2 regions of the Pseudomonas sp. OIL-1 genome follow, and region 2 is predicted to be linked to the other one. Evidence: predicted binding sites of a transcription regulator. Region 2 holds the regulator's gene; the other holds the start of a gene.
The links. The regulator LexA, encoded in region 2, represses DNA repair genes until DNA is damaged. The targets are predictions, from matches to a motif close to CTGTNTNNNNANACAG.

Region 1 (7,809 bases), 2.0 Mb from region 2:
AAGCGGCTCGGCTGTCCCGGATGGGTGAGCACTTCCCCGGACTGGATATCGAGAACAGTGCCATGGGCATTTTCGGCAAGACGGTGCCAAAGCCGGCAGAGCGGCAGCTTAAAGCCGGCGAGCGAGTGGAGATCTACCGTGCGCTGATTGCGGACCCGAAGGAGGTTCGCAAACAGCGTGCTGCCAAGGCCAAGGAAGCGAAGGCGGAAGAGGCGAAGCAGGGGTAATAGCCGGGGTGAAAGGAGCTCAGCATTGTCTCCTTTCGAGCAGGGGCTTGCGTGTTATTCGCCGGTACCCAATGGTGCACCGAGATCCACCGGATAGCTTTCAGTCGCTGGCGCCTCGTGAGCACGGCCACGCATGATGGCTTCGTCGCGGCTGGTTCCAGGCTGGAAGTCACCTGCCAGGCCAACCAGTTGATCGTTTTCGAAGGTCAGGCTAACGCGCTCCTGCTCGCGGGTGTCATGGCCGGCGCGCATGCTGTAAAGATAATCCCAACGGTTCGGCGCAAAGGTATCCTGGATCAGAGGGGTGCCCATGATGAACCGGACTTGCCGCGTGGTCATGCCAGGGCGCAGCTGGTCAATCATTTCCTGTGTGACGACATTGCCCTGCTGCACATCGATCTTATACACGCCGGGAAAGCCGCAGCCGGCCAGGCTCAGGGCAGAGGTACACAAAAGGACACAGAGGATTCGGTTCAGACTGTTTGGCATCGCGTGGTAACATCCACTATCGTGAGTCGGCTGAATGGCCTTGAATCATACCCGACAGATCCCGCCCTGCGAAGCGCTGAACGAGAAACTACCCATGGTTGAAAATCAAGAACTGCGGAAAGCTGGCCTGAAAGTCACGCTCCCCCGCGTCAAGATCCTGCAAATGCTGGATAACTCACCAGACCGCCACATGAGCGCGGAAGATGTCTACAAATCGCTGATGGAAGCGGGTGAGGATGTCGGGCTTGCCACCGTTTATCGGGTGCTGACCCAGTTCGAATCCGCGGGTCTGGTAGTTCGCCACAATTTCGATGGCGGGCACGCCGTGTTCGAACTGGCGGATGGCGAGCATCATGATCATATGGTGTGCCTGGATACGGGTGAAGTAATTGAATTCTACGACCCGGAAATCGAACGTCGTCAGCATGAGATCGTCAAGGAGCACGGCTACGAGCTGGTGGATCACAATCTGGTGCTGTACGTAAAGAAACGCGTCTGAAGCACGCTTTAGCGTGGCAGTAACATAGCGCCCTTTCTGTTGCAGGAAAGGGCGCTTGTCGTTTTGGGCTGCTCTGTTTTAGTCGGGGCTGACCAGAAGCTTGCGCGCGTGGGCGAGGGATTCCTCGGTCATGTCGATGCCGCCCAGCATGCGCGCCACCTCATGGATGCGGCCGTCACGGTTGAGGTTGTCGATGCAGGTGCGTGTCGATTTGCGTGACTGCTCCTTGCGAACAAACAGATGTTGATGCCCCTGCGCTGCTACCTGGGGCAGATGCGTCACGGTCAGAACCTGGCCGCGCGCGCCGAGCTGACGCAGCAGTTGACCGACGATTTCAGCTGTCGGCCCGCCAATACCCACATCCACTTCATCGAATACCAGTGTCGGCACCCGTGAGGTCTGGGCGGTAATGACTTGAATGCCCAGGCTTATCCGAGACAACTCGCCGCCCGAAGCTACTTTGGCCAAGGGCTTGGGTGGCTGGCCGGGGTTGGCGCTAACCAGAAACTCGACGCCTTCCAGGCCGTGGGGCGAGTATTCGTCCGCTTTGTTTGCTATCAGCTGAACCACAACCTGGCCGCCGGGCATGCCTAATTGTTGAATCTCCCGGGTGACCGCTTGAGCCAGTTTGTCGGCGGCTTTCTTTCGCGCCTTTGTGAGCTTACCCGCGAGCTCCCGATAATGAACACGAAAGGCGTCGAGCTCTTCGGCCAGTTGGCCTGAATCGGCGTGGCTTTGCTGGATGCTCTCGAGTTCGTCTATAAGTGTCTGTTGCAGGGCCGGCAGTTCGTCCGGATTGACTTTATGCTTGCGGGCCAGCTCATAAATGGTGCCAAGGCGCTCTTCAATCTGCTGCTGACGCACCGGGTCGGCTTCGAAATGGTCCAGGTAGCGGGTCAGTTCGCCAACCGCCTCTTCCACCTGGATCTGGGCACTGGCAAGTAAGGTGTTGACTTCTTCCAGACTGCGATGATTTGCCTGCAGACTGCCCATGCGTTGCAGGCTGGCGGTCAGCGACTGCAGCACGCTACCGCTGTCGTTTTCACTGCAGAGGTTGATCACTTGTTGGCATGAATGCAGGATCTGTTCGGCGTTGGCTAATTGCCGCTGGTCATTTTCCAGTTGATCGAGTTCACCGTCCTGCAGGCTGAGGTTATCCAGCTCTTCCAGCTGATAGGTCAATAATTGCAGGCGCGAGCTTTGTTCGTCGCCACGCTGGCTCGCCTTCACAAGAGCCAGCTCGGTTTGCCGGCAGCGTTGTGCAGCCAGTTGCACCTGGCGCGCCAGTTCACTGGCACCCGCGTAATTGTCCAGCAAGCGGCGGTGAGTGTCGGTCTTGAGGAGTGACTGGTGCTCATGCTGACTGTGAATATCAATTAGCATTTCGCCCAGCGCCTTGAGATGCTGCTGCGGGCAGGGGCTGCCGTTGATATATCCACGCGAGCGGCCTTCGGCTGTTACCACGCGGCGCAAAATGACGTGCTGATCTTCGCCTGCGAGATCGCGCTCTTCCAGCCAGGCGACAGCTTCTGGAATGTCGCTGATATCAAAGGTCGCCAGTAAATCAGCCTTGCTGGCACCGGGACGCACAGCGCCACTATCTGCCCGATCACCCAGGGTCAGCGCCAGCGCATCGAGCATGATTGATTTGCCCGCCCCCGTCTCGCCAGTGATGACCGTCATGCCATTGGCCAGCTCCAGTTCGAGGTGATCGACAATGGCGTAATTGTTCACCGCAAGATGTACCAGCATCGCCGTGCTCCCGGATAATAGGTCTGGTTATTTATACAGTAGTCTGTCTTTTACGTTCAAGTCCTCCCGCGATCCTTTTATCGGCGAGATCGAGGGGCTTGAATCGCAGGCGGCTGTCCCCATATATGGGATCAGAGACGAAAGTCTATTGATGCGGCATCGCAGCGACAATGCTCCGCAGCGTCAGCAGGCCGGCTAGGTACCCTTATTTATCGACAGGAGAGATTCATGGCGGACGAACAGAAGCAGGACCTGAACGATCAGGACCCCGAAGTCGAAGAGGTGCTGGAAGGCACTGATGCGGAGGACCTGGCTGCAAAGGTGGCCAACCTTGAAGAGCAGCTGGCTACTGCGCAGGATCAGGCTTTGCGCGCGGCCGCTGATGTGCAGAACGCGCGCCGGCGCGCCGAGCAGGAAGTGGAAAAAGCGCACAAGTTTGCACTCGAACGTTTTGCCAACGATTTGCTGCCGGTGCTCGACAGTCTCGAGCGAGGTATCGAATTGTCTGACCGCAGTGATGAAGCGCTAAAGCCGATGCGTGAAGGCATGGAGCTGACACTGAAAATGTTTGCCGACACCCTGGGACGCCATCAGATCGAAGCGGTACACCCTGAAGGTGAGCCCTTCGATCCCGAGCTCCATCAGGCAATGACCACAGAGGAGCGGGACAGCATGGAGCCCAACACCGTGGTCCGGGTGTTTCAAAAAGGCTACACGCTCAGTGGTCGCCTTCTGCGTCCGGCGATGGTGGTGGTGAGCAAGGCTCCCGCTGACAAGCCGGCATCGCCTTCGATCGACGAACAGGCTTGAAATTGAATCGAGTGACCCCACTAAGGGTTCATCAGTAGACAATCCCGCCGCGGGTATCACGCGGCACACAGATTCGGAGAATTTAGATGGGCAAGATAATCGGTATCGACCTGGGAACTACCAACTCCTGCGTAGCGATCATGGAAAACGGTACGGCCAAGGTAATCGAGAATGCTGAAGGCGGTCGCACCACTCCTTCGATCGTGGCCTATACCAACGACGGCGAGACTCTGGTCGGCCAGTCGGCGAAGCGTCAGTCGGTAACCAACCCGCAGAACACGCTTAACGCGGTTAAGCGTCTGATCGGTCGCCGTTTTGAAGAAGATGTTGTACAGAAAGACATCAAGCTGGTCCCTTACAAGATCGTCAAGGCCGACAACGGTGACGCCTGGGTTGAAGTGAAGGGCGAGAAGATGGCGCCTCCGCAAGTATCTGCCGAAGTGCTGAAAAAGATGAAGAAAACCGCCGAGGATTACCTGGGCGAGCCGGTGACCGAAGCGGTCATCACCGTGCCTGCTTACTTTAACGACAGTCAGCGTCAGGCTACCAAGGATGCGGGTCGTATTGCTGGCCTCGACGTCAAGCGGATCATCAACGAGCCGACTGCCGCTGCGCTGGCATACGGTATGGACAAGTCGCGTGGCGATTCCACTATCGTGGTGTATGACCTTGGCGGCGGTACCTTCGATATTTCGGTAATCGAAATTGCCGAAGTCGACGGTGAGCATCAGTTCGAAGTGCTGGCTACCAATGGCGATACGTTCCTGGGTGGTGAAGACTTCGACATGCGCCTGATTGACTATCTGGCCGACGAGTTCAAGAAAGAAAACGGTGTTGATCTGCACAACGATCCACTGGCCCTGCAGCGCCTGAAAGAAGCTGCCGAGAAAGCCAAGATCGAGCTGTCTTCCAGCAACCAGACGGACGTTAACCTGCCGTACATCACCGCAGACGCATCGGGTCCCAAGCATCTCAATGTCAAGGTGACCCGGGCCAAGCTGGAGTCGCTGGTAGAAGAGTTGGTCAAGCGCAGCATCGAACCTTGCCGCGTAGCGATGAAAGATGCCGGCCTGGACGTGTCCGACATCAATGAAGTGATTCTGGTCGGTGGTCAGACGCGCATGCCGCTGGTACAGCGCACCGTTGCCGAGTTCTTCGGCAAGGATCCGCGCAAGGATGTAAACCCGGACGAAGCCGTTGCCGTAGGTGCAGCGATTCAGGGTGCGGTACTGGCTGGCGATGTCAAGGACGTGCTGCTGCTGGACGTTACGCCGCTCTCTCTGGGTATCGAGACAATGGGCGGCGTGATGACCACGCTGATTGAGAAGAACACCACCATCCCGACCAAGAAGTCGCAGGTGTTCTCGACTGCTGATGATAACCAGACCGCGGTTACCATTCACGTGATGCAGGGTGAGCGTAAGCAGGCATCGCAGAACAAATCGCTCGGTCGTTTCGATCTCGCAGACATTCCGCCGGCTCCGCGTGGCGTGCCGCAGGTCGAAGTGAGCTTCGATATCGACGCCAACGGTATTCTGAACGTGTCCGCGAAGGACAAAGCGACCGGCAAGCAGCAGTCGATTATCATCAAGGCTTCTTCGGGCCTGAGCGATGACGAGATTGATCAGATGGTGCGCGACGCCGAGGCAAATGCCGAAGAAGACCGCAAGTTCGAGGAGCTGGTCACTACCCGAAACCAGGCTGATCAATTGGTTCACGCGACGCGTAAGACGCTGACCGAAGCCGGCGACAAGGCCACTGAGGAAGAGAAGACTGCAATCGAGACTGCTTTGGCTGATCTCGAAACCGCAATCAAGGGCGATGACAAGGCCGATATCGAAGCCAAGATCAATGCCCTGTCCGAAGCGTCCGGTCCGCTGGTGCAGAAGATGTACGCCGAGCAGGCGCAGGCTGCCCAGGGCGGCGAGTCGGAAGCAGATGCCGGCCAGGAAGGTGCGGATGATGTGGTTGACGCCGAGTTCGAAGAGGTCAAGGACAAGAAATAAGGCCTTGATCGAACGGCTTGACGACTGACTGCAGGCAACGCGGGAGCTATTCCCGCGTTGCTGTTTGTAACGGACCCTCGGGTCTGTTGACGTTTCGCAGCCTGCAGCTGTGAAACGTCAACAGAGCTTTGAATGAAGGAATGGGTAAAAACGATGGCCAAGCGTGATTATTACGAAGTGCTGGGCGTAGAGCGCGGCGCCAGCGATGCCGAGCTGAAGAAGGCTTACCGCCGCCTGGCAATGAAATTCCATCCGGACCGTAACCCGGACGATCAGACCGCAGAAGAGAAATTCAAGGAAGCCAACGAGGCTTATGAAGTTCTTACCGACGCCAACAAGCGCGCAGCCTATGATCAGTATGGTCACGCTGGGGTTGATCCGAACATGGGTGGCGGGCCTGGTGGCTTCGGCGGCGGCAGTGCCAATTTCTCGGATATTTTTGGCGATGTGTTCGGCGACATTTTCGGCGGCGCAGCAGGCGGTCGTGGTCGTTCCAACGTGCAGCGCGGCAGCGACTTGCGTTATACGCTGGAGCTTGATCTGGAAGAGGCGGTGCGGGGCACTTCGGTCACTATCCGTGTGCCGACTCTGGTCGCATGCGAGACCTGTGAAGGCAGCGGCGCCAAGAAGGGTACTAAGCCGATAACCTGTACTACATGCGGTGGCCATGGCCAGGTGCGCATGCAGCAGGGTTTCTTCTCGGTGCAGCAGACCTGCCCTCGTTGCCATGGCACGGGCCAGATGATTGCTGATCCCTGTAATGACTGTCATGGCCAGGGCCGCGTCGAAGAACAGAAGACGCTGTCGGTCAAGGTTCCTGCGGGCGTCGACACGGGCGATCGCATCCGGCTGGGAGGTGAAGGCGAGGCGGGTGTCAACGGCGGACCTGCTGGCGATCTGTATGTTGTGGTCTCGGTTCGCGAGCACAAGATCTTCCAGCGTGATGGCAAGAATCTGTATTGCGAAGTGCCGATCAATTTTGCTGACGCCGCGTTGGGCGGTGAGCTGGAAGTGCCGACGCTGGATGGCCGCGTCAAGCTGAAAATCCCGGAAGGCGCGCAGACCGGCAAACTGTTCCGTTTGCGCGGCAAGGGCGTAACGCCTGTACGCGGTGGTTCGGCCGGCGACCTGTTGTGTCGCGTTGTTGTCGAGACACCTGTGAATCTGACCAGACGCCAGCGCGAGCTTTTTGAAGAGCTGCGCGACAGTCTCGAAGAAGAAGGCAGCAACCAGTCTCCGAAGGCAAAAAGCTGGTTTGAAGGGGTGAAAAACTTTTTCGAGGACATGAAATTTTGACTGGGGCAGAAATGAGGCGCGTAGCGGTAATCGGTGCTGCCGGCCGCATGGGCAAAACGCTGATCGAAGCGGTCAGTCAGGCCGAGGGTGCGGCTGTTCTGACTGCCGCAATCGAAAGGCTCGGCAGTTCGCTGATCGGCGCTGACGCCGGCGAACTGGCTGGCGTAGGCCGGTTGGGGATCGCGGTAAGTGGCGCGTTAGAGGATGTGCTCGATGAGTTTGATGTGCTGATCGATTTCACTCATCCGACCAGCACTATGGTTAACCTGGCGCTATGCCGTGATGCCGGTAAGGCCATGATTATCGGTACTACCGGGTTCTCTGATGCGCAGAAGGCCGTCATTGCCGAGGCGGCGCAGGATATTCCGATCGTCTTTGCGCCGAACTTCAGCGTAGGGGTCAACCTGTGCTTCAAGCTGTTGGATATGGCTGCACGGGTCATGGGCGATGAAGCTGATATCGAGATTATTGAGGCACATCATCGACATAAGGTTGACGCACCCTCCGGTACCGCCCTGGGTATGGGTGAAGTCGTCGCCAAGGCGCTCGGTCGTGACTTGCAGAAAGTGGCCGTGTACGGGCGCGAAGGCCAAACTGGAGCGCGGGATCCCCAGGCCATTGGTTTTGCCACGGTCCGGGCCGGTGATGTGGTGGGCGACCATACCGTCCTGTTCGCTACCGAAGGCGAGCGCGTGGAAATCACGCACAAGGCTTCAAGCCGGATGACGTT
Region 2 (7,809 bases):
TACCACCTATGATCGCGACGCTATCCATCAGAGCAGCTCCAGGCGTTTCAGCAAGCTGGTTGCCTGCAGCCATATCGGAGACGATTTGTACTCTACGCCGGGTAGTCGACGAGCGAGCATTCGCTCAAGATTGCCCGGCGGCTGTACGCCAATCTGCTGCGCATATACCAGCGCCTGCTCGGCAGCGCCACGATCGTTGCATACCAACAGCATATCGCAGCCAGAATGCAGCGCCGCATCGACACGCTCGCTCATCCCGCCCACCGCATGGGCGCCAGCCATGGTCAGATCATCGCTGAAGATGACACCTTCGAAAGCCATCTCGGCGCGCAGAATGTCCTGCAGCCACCGCCGCGAAAAGCCGGCTGGTAGTTCATCTACAGCGGGATACACGACGTGAGCAGGCATGATTCCGTCCAGCTGGGAGGCCAATGCTGCAAAGGGTCTCAGATCTGACGCCCGGATTTCCTCTTCCGAGCGCTCATCGACCGGTAACGCAAAATGAGAATCGGCTTCAGCCCACCCATGGCCGGGGAAATGCTTACCGGTCGCCGCCATGCCGGCCTGCCTGAGGCCGCTTATATATGCTGTGGCCAACCGGATTACCGCCTGCGGATCCCCGCCCAGCGAGCGGTTACCGATAACCGCGCTGCGCCCGTAGTCAAGATCAAGCACCGGAGCGAAACTGATATCGATTCCGCACGCAAGCATTTCCGTAGCCATGACCCAGGCCGCTGCGGCGGCTGCCTGTTCAGCGTGCTGTTCTGGTAACGCAGCCACGTCACCTAACGCTGGCAGTCGCAATACACCATTACGCAAACGCTGTACCCGCCCGCCTTCCTGATCGATAGCGATGATCATATCCGGACGCACCGCACGAATGGCTCTGACCAGCTCGCGCACTTGCACTGGCGATTCGGTATTACGGGCAAAAAGTATGATGCCGCCGACTTCCGGCTGTCTCAGTATGTCGCGGTCGGCTGCAGTCAGCCAGGTACCTGCGACGTCCAGCATCAGGGAACCTTGATTCAATCCTATTACTCCTGCCTAGCTAAGGGGTTGATGGCAGCGACCAGAACGCTGCGGGGGCTTATTCTTCAATCTGGACCTTGCAACCGACCGGAGTCATGTCGAAAAGCTCGATGATATCGCTATTGCGCAGCCGCACGCAGCCGTGTGACAAGGGTACGCCCATGGGTTGGTCATCGCCGGTACCGTGAAGATAAATGTAGCGTCGCTGAGAGTCGCAGGTACCGCCACGGTTGAAACCAGGCTGTTCGCCACACAGCCAGAGAATCCGTGAAAGAATCCAGTCCCGCTGGGGATGCTGCCTGGCCAGTTCGGGCGTCCAGATCTCGCCGGTGGGCCGCCTGCCAATAAACACGGTGCCCTGGGGCTCAGCGCCGCCGATGCGCGCGCGCACCCGATGCAGACCACGCGGCGTACACCCACTGCCATCGCGCTCGCCAGCGCCATTGACTGCGGTGGAAACCGGGAACGTGCACAGCAGCTGACCGGATGCATATCCGGTCAGCTGCTGAGAAGAAAGCGATATGTGGATCAGATCCAGTTGCATGCGCGCCCCTGCGAAAGTGCACACGATAACGGATCAGAGCATGAGAGGTAAGCCCATCAGACCGTTTCCAGGCGACCCTCGGGCACGGCTGTGCGCGCCGCCGCACTTCCGTCGGCACGCATACCGGCGGCGAGAAACGGGACCATCAGACGGAGTACACGATCCACGCTATGGTGGACGCCGAACTCATCTTCAGCGATCGCCCGCAGCGCCTTCATGCTGGACATGGTAAACGCAGCGCTTCCGAGCATGAAATGCACCCGCCAGAACAGCTCATCGGGAGGCAGCTGCGGCGCGGCCCGGTATACCAGCACCATATAGCGCTGGAATACCTTGCCGTATACCTCACCCAGATACTTGCGCAGATGGCCCTGGCTCTGACTGAAAGCCAGACCCAGCAACCGCATGAATGTGGACAGGTCATTACCGCTGCGGGGTTTGACCGTCAGAACCTGACGCACCAGCATCTCCAGCAGTTCTTCCAGGCTGGGGTCTGCCTCCTCAGCAGCCTCCTGACGGCGGTCCAGCTCCCGTTCCAGACTCGAGACGAACGGATCAAGGAACCGCACGAACACCGCTTGTATGAGCGCCTTCTTGGAACCGAAGTGATAATTCACTGCCGCCAGGTTGACCCCCGCCTTGCTGGTGATCAGCCGTAAGGAGGTTTCGGCAAAGCCCTTTTCAGCAAAAGACTGCTCAGCAGCATCGAGAATTCTTTGAACGGTATCAGAATGGGCCATCTGGTTTCCAAGGACGCCAACGTGTGTTTGAAACATACGTTTCAAACGTCGTGACTGTCAAGCATCACGGGATACGTCAGTTAAGAGAAGCCTCTGATCGAGCTACGTTTTAAACAACCTGCCCGCTCGATGCAAGCGTTTGCGCGCACGCAAGCTTGTACTAGCAGATCAACTGTATATAATCACAGCTACTGTATAAAAAAACAGGCACAACCCAATGCAAAAGCTTACCGCACGGCAGCAGCAGATCCTTTCCTTTATAAAGGATTACATGGATGCCCACGGATACCCGCCCACCCGCGCAGATATCGCCCGGGAAATCGGCTTCAAGTCGCCGAATGCCGCCGAGGACCACTTGCGCGCTCTTGCTCGCAAGGGTGCTATCGAGATGATACCCGGTGCATCCCGCGGTATTCGTTTACCTGCAGAAACTCTGAATGCTGCCGAGGATCGCTTACCGGTCATCGGCCAGGTTGCGGCTGGCGCCCCGATTCTGGCGGTCGAGAATATCGAGGACCATTGCCGGGTGGACCCTGACTTTTTCCATCCCAGGGCTGACTACCTGCTCAAGGTAAAAGGCATGAGTATGAAGGACATCGGCATATTCGATGGCGATCTGCTGGCTGTGCATAGAACCACTGAAGCGCGCAATGGCCAGGTCGTAGTCGCGCGAATAGACGATGAAGTCACAGTAAAACGCTTCATGAAGAAAGGACGCAAGGTGTCACTCATTGCCGAAAATCCGGACTTCGCGCCGATCGACATCGATCTTGCCGAGCAGGAATTGATTATCGAAGGCTTGAGCGTCGGCGTCATACGCCGCTAACCATTTGCCGTTTACGCCAGGAGCTGACCATGCCGTACTTCCAGGAAACGCGTCTCGAACAGTCTGACCTCATCAAGAACGCCCTGCTCGCGTCTTGCTACAAGGCACCGCTGGGGTTGATAAATCAGCCGCCAGTAGCGGCGCCTACCGAGAGCAACGAGGATTCGGGATTCAGTGAGATCTGTCTGAATGGCGCTCCGCGGCAATGCATGCAATGGCTCGCACCCGTTCTGCGCGATTTGAGCCAGACCAGAACACCGCGCTGGCTGACATTGATCGACCCGCCGGAGAACCTGAGCCATAACTGGTTGCGTTCAGCGGGGCTGGACCCGAGCCAGATACTGATCGTCCGCCCGAAGCGCAGCATGGACTGCCTGACTTTCTGTTGCGAGATTCTGGCGCTGGGTAACAGTCACACGGTGGTCAGTTGGCTGACAACAGGGGCGCGGGAGGCCAATATGCTGGAAGGTGCGGCTCACAAGGGCAACTGCCGCAGCCTGAACGTGCGGCTCGACGCAGCCAGAGCTGCCTGAAGCGCGCTCGTTGTCAGGCAACAGCAGTCAGTGCAGGACCCGATCCTCAGGGATGGTATCGTCTTCTTCCATAACCTGCCCCGCCACCTGCATTCCGGCACTGATCATGGCCTTGGCAACTTCGATATAATGACCCTGCAGAAAATCCTTCGCGTCGGGCGAGAACTCGATGACCAGCAAAGGCTCACCGTCCTCGTCAGAACGTCGCAGCGCGACCTTGCCGTTGGGGAGCTCAACTATTTCGAGAAAGGGTGAAGGCATGTCTGGTCTCCTGGCTACTGGCGCGCAGTGTACCACAGGCGAGACCCGCTCCGCGTTAGGCCTGTCAGAGCCTGTCAGCAGCCCCCACAAACCGGGACCAACTGGCGGAGATTAATACTCCACCATCCCGTCACGGTAACGGCTGACCAGTTCGTTAAGCGCGCCCACCGCGTCATCAGCATCAGCCAGCGACCACTCGGCGCGAGCGGTCACGGCACTGCTTGCTATCAACGAGGCGTCCTCTGGCTTGCTGCCAGCCTGCACCGGTGGCGCGTGCAGGGCTAGCCAGCCGGCGAGCATCCTACTCAACCAGGTATCCTGTTCACGGGCCAGCTCGCTTAGCTCGGCCAGCTCCGGGCCAGGGAAACGCTTTGCCGCCTCCCCATCCAGCGCCTGTTCTACCGTGCGCAGCTCCAACAGCGGCCAACGGTAACGGTCCGCCACTTCGTGGACCATGGCCAATACCGTGCGATACAGGTGGAAAAGCACATGCTCTCGGTGATAAAGCGCCTGAGTCCGGGCGTCAAATGCCTGTGAGCCTTCCGCTTCACGCCACGCATCAAGCGCCTTGCGCGCGAAAAACAATGCCTGATTGGTTCGGGTATAGACTTCGTTAGCCATGTTCAAGCCTCTTTACGCTTGGCCTTGGTCCGTCCGTCTTCGACAACCCAGCCCTTGTCGCCGTGGAATGCGCGCCATCCGGTGGGCTTTCCGTCAACTTCGCTCTGCACATACTGCTCTTTTGTCTTGCGGCTGTAACGCACGACCGTCGGATTGCCTTCAACGTCAGCAACCGGCGCGTCCATCAGGAAGTGATACTTGGGATCGATCTCTGACTTGTGCGGCAGCAATTCCTTGACCAGTGGCGCACGTGTTTCCCTGTTCTTGGGAAATTTGCTGGCAGCCAGGAAGAGTCCGGAAGCGCCGTCACGCAGAATATAAACGTCGTCTACCTTCTCGCATTTCAGCTCCGGCATGGGCACCGGATCCATCTTCGGCGGAGCCGCTTCGCCGCTTCTCAACAGTTTGCGGGTGTTCTTGCAGTCTGCGTTGGTACAGCCGAAATACTTGCCGAAGCGGCCTGTCTTGAGCTGCATTTCACTGCCGCATTTGTCGCACTCGATAACCGGGCCATCGTAGCCCTTGATCTTGAAGTGACCTTCCTCGACCTCGAAGCCGGTGCAATCGGGGTTATTACCGCACACGTGAAGTTTGCGGGTCTCGTCGACCAGATAACTGTCCATCGCGGTGGAGCAGATAGGACAACGGCGCTTGGCACGCAGAATCCGCGATTCGCCTTCTTCGTCATCAGCAGCGACTTCGTTACCGGGCACCAGATTGACGGTCTCCTTGCAACGCTCCTTCGGCGGCAGGGCGTAACCTGAGCAACCGAGGAACACACCGGTCGAGGCGGTACGAATCATCATCGGCCGACCACAGTTGGTGCAGGCAATGTCGGTCGGCGTGGGCAGATTGGCACGCATGCCCTTGCCCTCGTCAGCCGCTGCTGCTGCGCCGAGTTTCTGCCTGAAATCGGTATAAAAGTCGTCGAGAACCTGTTTCCAGGGCACATCGCCCTGGGCCACGTCATCCAGCGATTCTTCCATGCGCGCGGTAAAGCCGTAATCCATCAGATTGGGGAAGCTTTCGCTCAACCGCTCGGTGACGATATCACCCATTTTCTCGGCATAGAAACGGCGGCTGTTCAGCTCGACATAACCGCGCTCCTGGATCGTGGAAATGATCGAAGCATAGGTCGATGGCCGGCCAATTCCGCGCTTTTCCAGCTCCTTGACCAGGCTTGCTTCGGCGTAGCGCGCCGGCGGCTTGGTGAAGTGCTGCTTGGGCTCTAGCTTGTTCAGCTTGAGTGCGTTATCCACCTGAAGATCAGGTAGCACTTCGTCTTCGCCGCCCTTGCCCTGTGGCGGCATAACCCGGGTGTAACCGTCGAATTGAAGAATGCGGCCCTTGGCGCGCAGATCGAAATCACCGGCCTTGACCGTGATACTGGTAGAGAGATAACGCGCCGGCGGCATCTGGCAGGCAACGAACTGACGCCAGATCAGCTCGTACAGGCGCTCAGCGTCGCGTTCCATGCTGTTCAGGTCAGACGTCTTGGTCTTCACATCAGAGGGACGGATCGCTTCGTGGGCTTCCTGGGCGCCTTCCTTGCTGCTGTACAGATTGGGCTTTTCCGGCAGGTACTTGTCGCCGTAATTCTTTTGTATGAAGTCGCGGGCCATGGCGATGGCGTCGGCTGACAGATTCGTCGAGTCGGTACGCATATAGGTGATGTAACCGGCCTCATAGAGCCGCTGCGCCATCATCATGGTCTTCTTCACGCTGAAACCCAGGCGTGTACTGGCAGCCTGCTGCAACGTGGAGGTAATAAAAGGCGCGTTGGGTCGGGTGCTGGTCGGCTTGTCTTCGCGCTTGGCGACGCGGTAATCAGCCCCCTGCAACTCGCCCAGCGCGGTGTCGGCCTGTTCCTTGTTAAGCGGACGGAAAGCTTCGCCCTTCTCACGGACCACTTCGAAGCGCACAGCCTCGGCCTTGGGCGAATCCAGCAGAGCATGGATCTCCCAGAACTCCTCGGGGATGAATGCCCGGATCTCACGCTCGCGATCGACGATCAGCTTGACCGCGACTGACTGCACCCGGCCAGCGGACAGACCACGGGCGATCTTCTGCCACAGCAGCGGCGAGACCATATAACCCACGACCCGATCGAGGAAGCGGCGCGCCTGCTGGGCATTGACGCGATTGATGTCCAGCTCACCGGGCTTGGAGAAGGCTTCCTGGATGGCCTTCTTGGTGATCTCGTTGAACACCACGCGCTTATAACGGGCGTCATCGCCGCCAATGGATTCGCGCAGGTGCCAGGCAATGGCTTCCCCTTCGCGGTCCAAATCCGTCGCGAGATAGATAGCGTCGGCATCCCGGGCCAGACGGCGGAGCTCATCGACCACCTTTTCCTTACCGGGGAGAATCTCGTAGTGCGCCTTCCAGCCGTTTTCCGGGTCAACGCCCATACGCTTGACCAGCTGCATGCGCGCCTTGGTTTCTTTGTCCAGCTCTGGAGCGGAGGCGGCTTTCTTACCCTTTGGTTTGCTCTCGGTCTTGCTGCTGCCACTGGTGGGCAGGTCCCGAATATGGCCAATACTCGACTTCACGATGAAGTCGTTGCCAAGGTACTTGTTGATCGTCTTGGCCTTGGCCGGAGACTCCACAATGACCAGTGCTTTTCCCATGGGTAATCGTATTCCTAACTCAATCATCTGAATTGCCCACTGCGGGCAAAGAATAACCGGCATGGCTGAAAACTGATGCCAGAGCGCCGGACGGCCAGAGCCTACACGTCTTCGCTGATAAAGGTAAAGCGTGGGATAGCCACGTCGTCAACCTGAACCTGCTCGACAAACATGCTTAGCGGCCTGACCCAAAGATCATAATTTCCGTACAAGGTGCGATATACGACCAGCTGCTCGCCGGTCTCGGAATGCTGTGCCAGACCGATGACCTGATAATCACTACCTTTATAGTGGCGATACCGGCCGGGAATGATCTTCATCCTGCAGACTCCTGTTTCTGCAATAAAAAAGCCGGGGCAATGCCCCGGCTTGTTTGACCCACCTGGCTTCAGACGCGCTCGAAGACCGTGGTGATGCCTTGGCCGAGGCCGATGCACATGGTCGCGATACCGATGGTACCGCCCTGCTCTTTCATGACATTGAGCAGGCTGCCACAGATACGCGTACCGGAACAACCGAACGGGTGGCCCAGAGCAATCGCGCCACCATGAAGGTTGACCTTCTCTTCCATATTGTCGAGCAGTTTCAGATCTTTCAACACCGGCAGAGCCTGCGCCGCGAA

Region 1: the regulator LexA is predicted to act here: its motif matches at 2,991-3,006, upstream of recN (DNA repair protein RecN).

Annotation. Positions count from the first base shown of each region.
Region 1 covers NZ_CP048629.1:1,478,377-1,486,185, forward strand. Annotated here, with positions in the region: gene G3M63_RS06920 (RnfH family protein) at 1-227, shown strand, start outside; partial or broken gene G3M63_RS06925 (outer membrane protein assembly factor BamE) at 333-716, opposite strand; gene fur (ferric iron uptake transcriptional regulator) at 811-1,215, shown strand; gene recN (DNA repair protein RecN) at 1,294-2,967, opposite strand; gene grpE (nucleotide exchange factor GrpE) at 3,196-3,777, shown strand; gene dnaK (molecular chaperone DnaK) at 3,864-5,783, shown strand; gene dnaJ (molecular chaperone DnaJ) at 5,937-7,079, shown strand; gene dapB (4-hydroxy-tetrahydrodipicolinate reductase) at 7,091-7,809, shown strand, end outside.
Region 2 covers NZ_CP048629.1:3,500,533-3,508,341, forward strand. Annotated here, with positions in the region: gene G3M63_RS16235 (S-methyl-5'-thioinosine phosphorylase) at 1-28, opposite strand, end outside; gene nagZ (beta-N-acetylhexosaminidase) at 28-1,014, opposite strand; gene G3M63_RS16245 (L,D-transpeptidase) at 1,091-1,576, opposite strand; gene G3M63_RS16250 (TetR/AcrR family transcriptional regulator) at 1,633-2,316, opposite strand; gene lexA (transcriptional repressor LexA) at 2,534-3,142, shown strand; gene G3M63_RS16260 (SulA-like leucine-rich domain-containing protein) at 3,172-3,675, shown strand; gene G3M63_RS16265 (hypothetical protein) at 3,703-3,936, opposite strand; gene G3M63_RS16270 (DUF6586 family protein) at 4,048-4,557, opposite strand; gene topA (type I DNA topoisomerase) at 4,560-7,187, opposite strand; gene G3M63_RS16280 (DUF1653 domain-containing protein) at 7,289-7,507, opposite strand; gene fadA (acetyl-CoA C-acyltransferase FadA) at 7,576-7,809, opposite strand, start outside.